Regions from separate parts of the Priestia sp. ST2 genome, predicted to be linked through region 1. Evidence: riboswitches for the same ligand, from Rfam matches in the RefSeq annotation. Region 1 holds a riboswitch; each other region holds the start of a gene.
The links. A riboswitch is a leader RNA that binds a small molecule or an ion and turns the genes downstream of it on or off. The one in region 1 is predicted to bind thiamine pyrophosphate.

Region 1 (3,282 bases):
TTACACACCAACAAATATCAATACACATAAGGCAGAGGAAATCGAAGCCAATCCGAACGTGCACGTACTATTGGGCTACAGCGGCGAAGGATATGGCGATCAATACTTAGAATTATCTGGTACAGCTGTTCTTCGTACTGGTGATCAATTAAAAGGGCGTATATGGAACGATCACATGAAAGAATGGTTTGACGGTCCAAATGACCCTGAGTATGTTGTTCTTGAAATTACGCCGAACGAAATTCGCTTTATGAATGAAGGCGAAGAAACTCCTCAAACTGTTCAGCTATAATAAAAAAGCGCACACTGTGCGCTTTTTTTATTTTCTTACCGCTTCTTTCAATTGAGCTGCTTTTTCTTTTGGAGACGCTGCTAAGCTAATCGCGGTAATAATAGAAACGCCATCTGCACCTGCTTCTACTACTTGTTTGGCATTTTCAGGCGTGATCCCGCCGATTCCTACAATTGGAAAGTCAATATTCTGGTTTCGCACTTCTTCAATTAACTTTGTACCTTGCACTGCTTTTGCGTCTTTTTTTGTAGAAGTAGGAAAAACAGGTCCCATTCCTACATAATCCGCCCCGTCTTTTATCGCTTGCTGCAGCTCTTGTACATTATGAACAGAGACGCCCACAATTCCTTTTCCTATTTTCTCTCGAACAATATGAGCTTTTTCATCTTCTTGTCCAATATGAACGCCATCTGCTTGTAAGCGGATCGCTAAGTCCAGATCATCATTCACCACAAAAGGAACGCTGTGCTGCTGACAAATTTGCTGAAGTTCCTTCGCCAGCTGATATTTCGCTTCTCCTGTTAAGGCACCCTCGCCTTTTTCACGGAATTGAAACACGGTAACGCCGCCTTCAATTGCTTCTTTCAACACTTCTTTCGGATCTTTTTTACAGTTATTGCTGCCCATTATAAAATAAACTTGCAGCAGCTTTTTGATTTCTTCATTTGTCATTTTCCGGCTCCTTTTAACGTTGATGTACTCTTGCATATGATTCAATATCCTGCCCAGATAAAAGATGAAGCTGATTTAACAGCTCAATTTGAAAGCTTCCCGGCCCTTCTTCACCTTTTTTCGCTGCGGCGATTTCACCTGCCACTCCGTAAAAACTTAAAGCAGCAACGCTTGCCTCGACATATTCTTTTTCTACAGCAGCGAAAGCTCCTATAATTGATGTTAGCAGACACCCAGTCCCCGTCACTTTCGTAAATAACGGGTGACCGTTGTCTACTGTATACGTTTTGTTTCCATCTGTGATTACATCTTGTTTACCCGTGATAACAATCACCGTATCTAATTTGTTCGCTGCTTTTTCAGCAAGTTCAATGACGTCTCCTTGCCCTTCTAATGAATCAACGCCTTTAATGAGCCATGACTCGCCTACGACATTCGCAACTTCAGCAGCGTTACCACGAATAACTGCCATATTTAATTCTTCTACAAGCTGACGTGCTACTTCTGTACGAAACGGTGTCGCTCCGGCTCCTACAGGATCGAAAATAACCGGCACGCCATTTTCATTTGCTGATTTTCCTGCTATTCTCATCGCTTCTACTTCTTGAGCCGTCAGTGTACCCATATTTAAGACAAGCGCTCCGGCGATTCGTGCCATGTCAGCCACTTCTTCCTTCGCATAAGCCATAACAGGTGAAGCTCCTAGTGCAAGCAGTCCATTTGCTGTAAAGTTGGTTACCACAACATTCGTAATATTATGAACAAGCGGACTTGTATCTCTTACTTTTTCTAATTGAGCTGAAATTTTACTAATATCCATGTTTTTTTCACTCTTTTCATTTAGTTTTAACACTGCAAAAAAAAGACAAAAAAGCACCTTGCATGCGCAAAGTGCTTTGGTATGTACTCACATTCCCTGCGCTGGCATTATCCAACAGGTTCAAATGGTCAACAGGCGTCCCTGTACTCTCAGCCTGCCCCGCGCAAGCTCCCATACTATTCTTGTTACGTTTAAAGTTTACTATTAACCTTTTTTATTTGCAACCATTTCACTGTTTTGCCGATAAAATAAAGCTTCTCTATAGGGTGAGTGGCGCTTTAAACCTTACACCATTCCTAAAAGAATAATCAATAGACCTCCAGTAAGCTACTCGAGGTCTTCAATTCCCTAAGAATTCTATCATTTTTTCCTTATGGTTATTTCTCTTGAACCGCTTGATTTCTCACAGCTGTTTTTCTGTCCTTCCCTGCTCTTAAAGATAAAAGAAAACAAAGCAGCAGTACAAGTGCAGCTGATACGTACGGATAATTAATGTTTATATCAAAAAGAAAGCCTGCTACAACGGGTCCAATAATATTCCCAAGACTTGTATAAGCAGAATTTAGTCCGGCTACATACCCTTGGTCGTCTTGTGCCATCATCGACATTTGCGTGCTGATTGCCGGACGTAAAATATCTGTTGCTAAAAAGACGATGAATGTCACAACAATAATAAGCCAGTACGTGTGCACAAACAGCGTAAGTAAAATAAAAAGTCCCGTCATCATCAAGCAAAACGAAATCACTCTTTTTTCACCAAACTTATTTAAAATCCAGCCAAAAATCGTAACCTGCACTACGGCCCCCGCAATAGAGCCAAACGTAATAACAAACGCAATATCTTTGGGCGTAAAGCTAAATTTATGATCAACAAATAGCGAAAAAATCGTTTCATAATTGGATAATCCAAACGATGTCACAAAAACAATAATTAAACTTAGAAAATAAGGTTCTTTATAGGAATTCATAAGCTGGAGTAGCAGCCGATCTTCTTTTGGATTCTCATTGTTTGAAACAGCATGATTTTGTACAGGACGAGACTCTGGCAAAACAAAAAGCGTAATCACTGCAGCCAAGCCTCCTGCTACTGCGGCCATATAAAATGGTACACGCATGCCGTATTCAGCTAAAAAGCCGCCGATACCAGGTCCAATAATAAATCCTGTTGTAATCGCCGCCGTCACATAGCCCATTCCTTTAGCACGTTCTTTAGCAGACGTCACGTCCGCTGTATAGGCCATAACAGCAGGCATAATGAGCGCGGCCCCGACACCGCCTAACATTCTCGATACAAATAATAAAAGAGGTGTACTCACTGAACCAAAGAACCATTCAGACAAGGCAAAAACAATCATTCCCGCTACAATAATTTTCTTTCTCCCTAACGAATCTGATAACCGACCCGCTAAAGGTGAAAACAAAAATTGAGTCAGTGAAAACACCGCTACTAAGAGGCCCATCACGCTGCCGTTGATATGAAGCTCCGTCATATATGTTG
Region 2 (3,282 bases), on a different contig from region 1:
TTAGCTCAACAATTACCACTCGTTCATGCAGGTTCTGAGCCTGCAACAAGTGCTCGACCGTTTCAATTTCATCTCCAAAAGTAACGGTCTTACCATTAATGATTAGATTCAATGAACTCCCTCCATTACTCTTGTTAGCTGAAATGATGTAAAAAATGAATGATTCAGCTTTTTCCCTAACAAAGCATCAGCCATAATTTTTCCAGTTGCAGCACTTAATAAAATACCGTTTCGGTAGTGGCCAAACGCCATGTGTAGATTCGCTATTTCAGGATGCTCTCCTAAATAAGGCCAGCCATCATTTGTTTGTGGACGAAGACCAGCCCATGCTTTTTCAAATGTGGCTTCTTTAATAGCTGGCAGAAGCGCCGAAGCTTTATTCAGCAAAAATTGAATACCTTGTGCAGAAACCGTCTTGGTAAAGTCATGCTGTAGCTTAGTTGCCCCGATTACGATTCTTCCACCAGTCTTAGGCACTAAGTAAAAACCCTCATCTAAAAAAATCGTTTTAGAAAGCAGCGGCTTATGACTTCGAAGAGCAATACACTCCCCTTTTACGGGAAACACGCGACCTAAATGTTCAGAAGAAATAAAGCGTTTAGCCCATGAGCCTGCTGCAATAACTACTTTTTCTCCGTAAAAAGAGCCTTTGGACGTCTGTACACCTTTTACTGTTTCATTTTCCATAATAAGAGAATGAACATCACAGTATTCGAATATATCTGCTCCGTGATACAAGGCTCCATGAGCAAGGGCTTGCGTTAACTTAGCCGGAGCTAGCTGGCCGTCCCCCGGTATTGTAATGGCTCCGTATATGTCTGGAGAGAGCCCGGGTTCTAACAAACGCGCTTCTTTTACATCGATCCATCTTACATGTTCATCCCATCGGTGGTGCTGAGCAGCTTTTTTCTTTAATACGTGTGCATCTTCTTCTGTTACAGCGACTTTTAATAAGCCTTTTTGAATGAGCTCTACGTCGATGGCCGTTTTTTCTTTTAGTTCCTTCACCAGCTCAGGAAACATGCTTCTGCTCTTAATAGCAAGGTCTAAAAGAGGACCTTCTTCATCAATTTCAGCTTGAGCACCTAAAATACCAGCTGCTGCACTTGAAGCTTCACAACCAATTTGATTTCGTTCAAGAATGGCCACTGATGCTCCTTGTTTTGACAAATGATAAGCGATAGAAGAGCTGATTATGCCTCCTCCGACTAACAGTACATCATAATGCTGCTTCATTTTCTCCACCTCCAGATGTCCATATATGAGAATATTGTTTAATCGCTTTAAGGGGATTTTGCGCAAGCATGACACCAGACATCACAGCTATACCGTGTGCTCCTGTTTGAAGCACCTCTTTGGCATTTACAGGTGTAATTCCTCCAATGGCAATAACCGGTATCTGTACAGCATCTACTACTTCTTTTAGTGCTGCTACCCCTCGACTTTTTAATCCTTTTTTTGAATGTGTTGAATAAATATGTCCGTATAGAATGTAGTGAGCACCATCTTTTTCAGCTTCTAAAGCCTCTTCCACAGAGTGAACTGATTTTCCGACAATAAGAGAAGGAAATACGTCTCTAACACACGAAACATCTAAACTATGATAGGCAAGCTGTACGCCTTTTGCTTTTAAAGCATGCGCTACATCAACTCGGTCATTTACAATAATTTTAGAGAGACAAAATGGCAGGCTTTCTAGCAAACATTGAATCTGCTTTGCCGTTTTCTTTTTTTCTCTAATATGAATGGCACCCGCAAAAGGCTCAATAGCCGTTAAAATGTCCCGAACCTCTTCAATTGGCTGCTTATCTGTTGTAACGACATGAAATTTAGGAATATCCATATGATCGAAACCTTTCCGTTCAGAATAAAAAGAAATTTCAACCACTTCATCTTGTGTAGAGGGCTTTATTACATACAAAAAAACCACTCTACAACGTAGAGTGGTTAGCATGCATCGTTATGTAAACATGATCGCCACTTCCCTACGCTGGTACAAACCAGATCAGGTTCAAAGGGTCCGAAATACATTCGTCTCAGCTTCAAAAAGCTCCCCTAGTGATTGCTATTTATTGATTTTGTTTTCGCACTTAAAATTATAACACAACTAGATGTAAATACAATATCTCTTTATGCTCTTACGGCTCTCTTCCTTTTATAGATGTATCTTTTAAGCTTCTTTACTAAGTAAGAGGTCCGGCGCACCGCATCATTCTGCTTTTTATATGATTAGTAATCGGTATAGTCGTCAAATTCTTCCTTGTCTTTTTCCTTTTTCCGATCCCATATAAACAGCAGGAGTAACATAATAAAAGTTAGAATATAAAAACCGTAAAAAATAAATGCCGCCACAACATTTATAAATAAAAATAAAAAACCGATGATCTGACCTGCAACAGCTACAATCAACAAAATGTATTTCCAAACTTCTGCTTTTCTATCCATTCTCTACTTCTCCGTCTTTTTGTTTTTCCCTACTAGAAACGTTCTCTTTACTTAAATAAAAACGTTCCTGCCAGTAAACCGACTGTAAATAAACCAACTGTTCCCAATGCTGAAATCCCCACGTACGCCAGCATTTTCCGATAAGATTTTTCTCGAATTAACTGTACGGTTTCCACACTGAACGTTGAAAAAGTGGTAAAGGCACCAAAAAAACCAATGCCAATCATTAAAAATATTGAATCATCATAAGCATGACTCGGAACCTTTCCATAATAACTACCGTAAAAAAGACCAAGCCCAAACGCACCAAGCAAGTTTACAAACAGCATTGATACTGGAAAAGGAGGGTTTGAAACTGTTTTTGTAACTTTTAAACCCAAAAGATAACGGCATATTCCTCCAGCTGCCCCGCCAAGTGCCAAGCTCACTATGCTCATTTACTTCACCTCATGTACTTTCACTAAATTTTTCCCTGCCGCTTCACCGCATAGATAGCCTGCTAAAGCAAGAAGGATTCCACCTACAAAAGAGACCATTACATAAATGGCTCCCCAAAATAAATGGTGCTGAGTGAGAGAAATGACGTCTCCTGCAAACGTTGAATACGTTGTAAAACCGCCGCATACGCCAACTCCTAGTCCAAGCTTTATCCATTCTTTTGGCTTTTTCCACACAAAAAATCCTGTTAATAGGCCTAGTATGAAGCTTCCTAATAGGTTTTCAATTACCGTTCCTATTGGATAGCCCGTATATAATAAGGAAAGATTCAGCAAATAACGTGCATATGTACCAGCGATAGCACCAAAGGCAATTGAGATTAAGTTTATGGCTTTCATC
Region 3 (3,282 bases), on a different contig from region 1:
TCACTGAGTTCTTTTCCTATTTCCCAATAGCTCCACATACAAGGCAAAAGAGCCGCCACTAATTCAGCTAATGTTCCGCTTTGACCAACGTGCAGCATATAGTGTGTGTATGCAAGCGTTGTAGGAGATGGCTGCGCTTTTTCTAATTCTTTTTCGCTGATTTCAAATTTCTTGGCATACTCACGGTGCAGGCTCATTTCTTCGTTTAATGTAGAATCCAAAAGTGCAGCAAATTTCCCCATCGTTTGAACATCAGTAGCTTTCATGGCTCCAATCGCAAATAATTTGGCATAATCAATTAGGTAAAGGTAATCTTGAATCATGTAAAAGCGAAACTTCTCCTTTTCAAGCGTTCCGTCTCCCATTCCCTGTACAAAGGGATGATTATGATTTTGACGCCAAATAGGCTGCAGCTTTTCGTATAATCGTTCACTAAATTTCATGATGATCACTCCTTATGCGTATGCAGCCACGTATAAATGAACTGCACCATCACTTTTGTATATTGAATAAGCTGATTCATATCTAATTGTTCATTCACAGCATGTGCATTTGCTAAATTTCCCGGACCGTAAATAGCTGCCGGAATTCCCGCATCAGCTAGCCAACCGCCATCTGTTACGCTAGTTGACACATCGATTGGGGGCTTTTTCCCTTCAATTTGTTCATGAGTATTTGCAAGAAGCTGTACTCCAGCATGATTTTCATCAATTTCTAATGACGGGAAGATTTCTCCTCTGTCTTCAATCATTGATGTGCCTCCCCATTCAAAGGTTGGCAGGTTATCTTTTAACCATGGATCTGCTTTTGCAATAGCTAAAATGTATTCTTCCACTTCTTTTGATACTTGGTCGTATGATTCATTGGGATAATAGTGAACGGTGATCCACAGCCTGCATTCATCTGCAATAAACGCAGCATGCCTTCCCCCTTCGATTACTGCTGGATTAATCGTATTTGTTCCCGGCAAAAATCCTGGATAGCTTTTTGTAACAGCCCAGTGGCGCTCCAATTCTTGCAGCCCTCCGATCACTTTTGCCATCTTCTCAATAGCACTCGCAGCTAACAGACCTCCTCCAGCATGAATCATACTTCGGCGTGTACCGTCATGATAGGTTTTACTGCTTTTTATCGTAATCCATCCCGTGATCACTCCGCCTTGACCTTGAATATGTAAATCACTCGTATCAGCAACAAGCGCAAAGTCAGCTGTATATCCTTTCTGACAGCATTGCAGCGTACCTGCCTCTCCCACTTCTTCTCCTACAACGGATTCAAAAATCAAGTCTCCCGGCAGTTCGATTCCTGCTTCTGTTAAAAGCTGGACTGCAAATAATGCTCCTGCCAAGCCGCCTTTCATATCAGCAACTCCGCGTCCGATTATCATGTTGTCTTTTACCACAGCTTCAAACGGATTTGTCTCCCACTTTTCATTTTCTTGTACCTCAGCTACATCCATATGCCCGTTAATAATTAAGCTTTGATAGTCAGCTGATTTTTTCCCTTTTAGCGTGCCCACTACAATAGGATCGTTGCAATATAAATCCCACATATCGATGGAAAAACCGCAGCTTTTAAGGAAATCTGCTACGTAACGCTGCGCTTCATGAGAATTTCGTGCAGGAGGCGCCGGCGTTTTATATGAAACAAGCGTTTTTACTAACTGGATTAGCTCCCCTTTGCGCTCCTCTACCTGTTTGACAATCAAATCAATTGTTTCTTCCATGTATGACACCTTCCTTTACGCATAAAAAAACACTTCTTTCGCAGGAAAGAAGTGTTTTTGTTTATATACAAAAAATTATTATAACGAGTTCGTAAGGAAATACCATACAAAACATCCATTACAATACCTCTTTCCTACGCTAGTATTACCTAGTTCAGGTTATAAGGGTTAAGACTTCTCGTCTCTCTCAGCTTAGAAAGCACCCCTAGTGGCGTTGTATCTCTATAAAATTAAACGATTATCATATGTTTACCTGTAATAGTTTTATCATAGTAAAGCGTTTTATTCAATAGAAAGGTTCATGATTCAGCAATGAAAATAGTTTCCTTTTTAGTAAAATAAAAAGCACACACCTTTTTTAAGCAGTGTGTGCTCTTTACTTTTATAAGCTTACTAGTTAGCGGCTTTTTTAAAAATACGCGGTTTTTCCATTTAGACAGTGACAAGCTCAAGTTTTTGCCCCGGTCTCACTAACGAAAGCAGCTCATGATCTTCTTCTATTACATACCCAACCACATTCACATTAGCATTTGCAGGCAAATTCGTTTTAGCTATTTGAACCTCTCCTCTGTAACGTCCGTAGCCATCATTGTCCATTGTAATTGCTCCCTTTCTGCGCTCTACTGTATGAAATGGCGGCACTGGTTTTACAGATCGAGTATCAACTAAACGCAGAACGTCTTTTGATACATCCGGACGCACGCTGTACGTTCCCTCTATATGAGGTGAACGAATGCGCAGCGGAATAATACGGCTTTCTTGATATTGAACCAAACGCTTTAATAAACTTGAACCGGCGCATGGATCTCCAATATAAACCTCTGCTACTCCGCATCCGTATAAATCTACTGCAGAGGTAAAAGGACATCTATTACGGTCTGTTTCTCTAGTAGGAAGACCTTGATAAATAGGGCCTCTTTTTTCGTCTTCTCCAGGAATATAAGCGCAGACTGGAATCCGAAGTTCATTAAATAAATCTGTCTGCTGTTGAAAAAACGTTTCTTCAAGCCCTGTTTCAGGCCGCGGATAAAAATTATGCCATGCAAGCAGCTGATGATGATGAAGACCTGCAGATAAGAGTGCTTCAATTTCTTGTTTGGATAACGTACTTGCATTAACAGCAATATAAAATTCATTCGCAAGCGAAAGAGTTTCTTCTGCGCTAAAGCCATCGTCTAGTCTAATACCAGATACGCCAAGTGAAGATAGCGACATAAGGCTTTCAATACCTAAATGAACTGGCGTATGCTTAGATACGTCTGCATACACGCTTATTCCACAATCTCTAGCCACATGAAGCAAGTCTTTTGCCCGTTCAGCCAAATCTCCTTTTTCTTCTGGAATGTGAAGCGAAGTGAATGCACGTGTGACGCCGCACTCACTCGCTTCTATTAATTTTTCGGGGGCATCACTATCATTTAAATAAAACGAAATACCGATCATTCAAACTCCCTCGCCATTTCATCGTTAAATCCAAAGAAATAGGTACAAACAAAGCCTGCTGTATAAGCAACAACTAATCCAAGTAAATAAAGAAGAATTTGATGCGCATGAAC

Region 2: it holds a riboswitch for thiamine pyrophosphate, as region 1 does, so the genes downstream of both, AC0KUU_RS26635 (thiamine phosphate synthase) here and thiM (hydroxyethylthiazole kinase) in region 1, are expected to answer to the same signal.
Region 3: it holds a riboswitch for thiamine pyrophosphate, as region 1 does, so the genes downstream of both, AC0KUU_RS15795 (acetylornithine deacetylase) here and thiM (hydroxyethylthiazole kinase) in region 1, are expected to answer to the same signal.

What each region holds. Positions count from the first base shown of each region.
Region 1 covers NZ_JBVVNT010000002.1:619,035-622,316, forward strand. The annotation lists gene AC0KUU_RS09595 (pyridoxamine 5'-phosphate oxidase family protein) at 1-292, shown strand, start outside; gene thiE (thiamine phosphate synthase) at 320-964, opposite strand; gene thiM (hydroxyethylthiazole kinase) at 978-1,784, opposite strand; TPP riboswitch at 1,861-1,969, opposite strand; gene AC0KUU_RS09610 (MFS transporter) at 2,162-3,282, opposite strand, start outside.
Region 2 covers NZ_JBVVNT010000009.1:61,764-65,045, forward strand. The annotation lists gene thiS (sulfur carrier protein ThiS) at 1-112, opposite strand, end outside; gene thiO (glycine oxidase ThiO) at 109-1,236, opposite strand; gene AC0KUU_RS26635 (thiamine phosphate synthase) at 1,220-1,843, opposite strand; TPP riboswitch at 1,966-2,067, opposite strand; gene AC0KUU_RS26640 (hypothetical protein) at 2,230-2,445, opposite strand; gene crcB (fluoride efflux transporter CrcB) at 2,493-2,882, opposite strand; gene AC0KUU_RS26650 (fluoride efflux transporter FluC) at 2,883-3,281, opposite strand.
Region 3 covers NZ_JBVVNT010000003.1:664,697-667,978, forward strand. The annotation lists gene tenA (thiaminase II) at 1-443, opposite strand, end outside; gene AC0KUU_RS15795 (acetylornithine deacetylase) at 449-1,726, opposite strand; TPP riboswitch at 1,841-1,943, opposite strand; gene AC0KUU_RS15800 (MupG family TIM beta-alpha barrel fold protein) at 2,159-3,169, opposite strand; gene AC0KUU_RS15805 (PTS transporter subunit EIIC) at 3,166-3,282, opposite strand, start outside.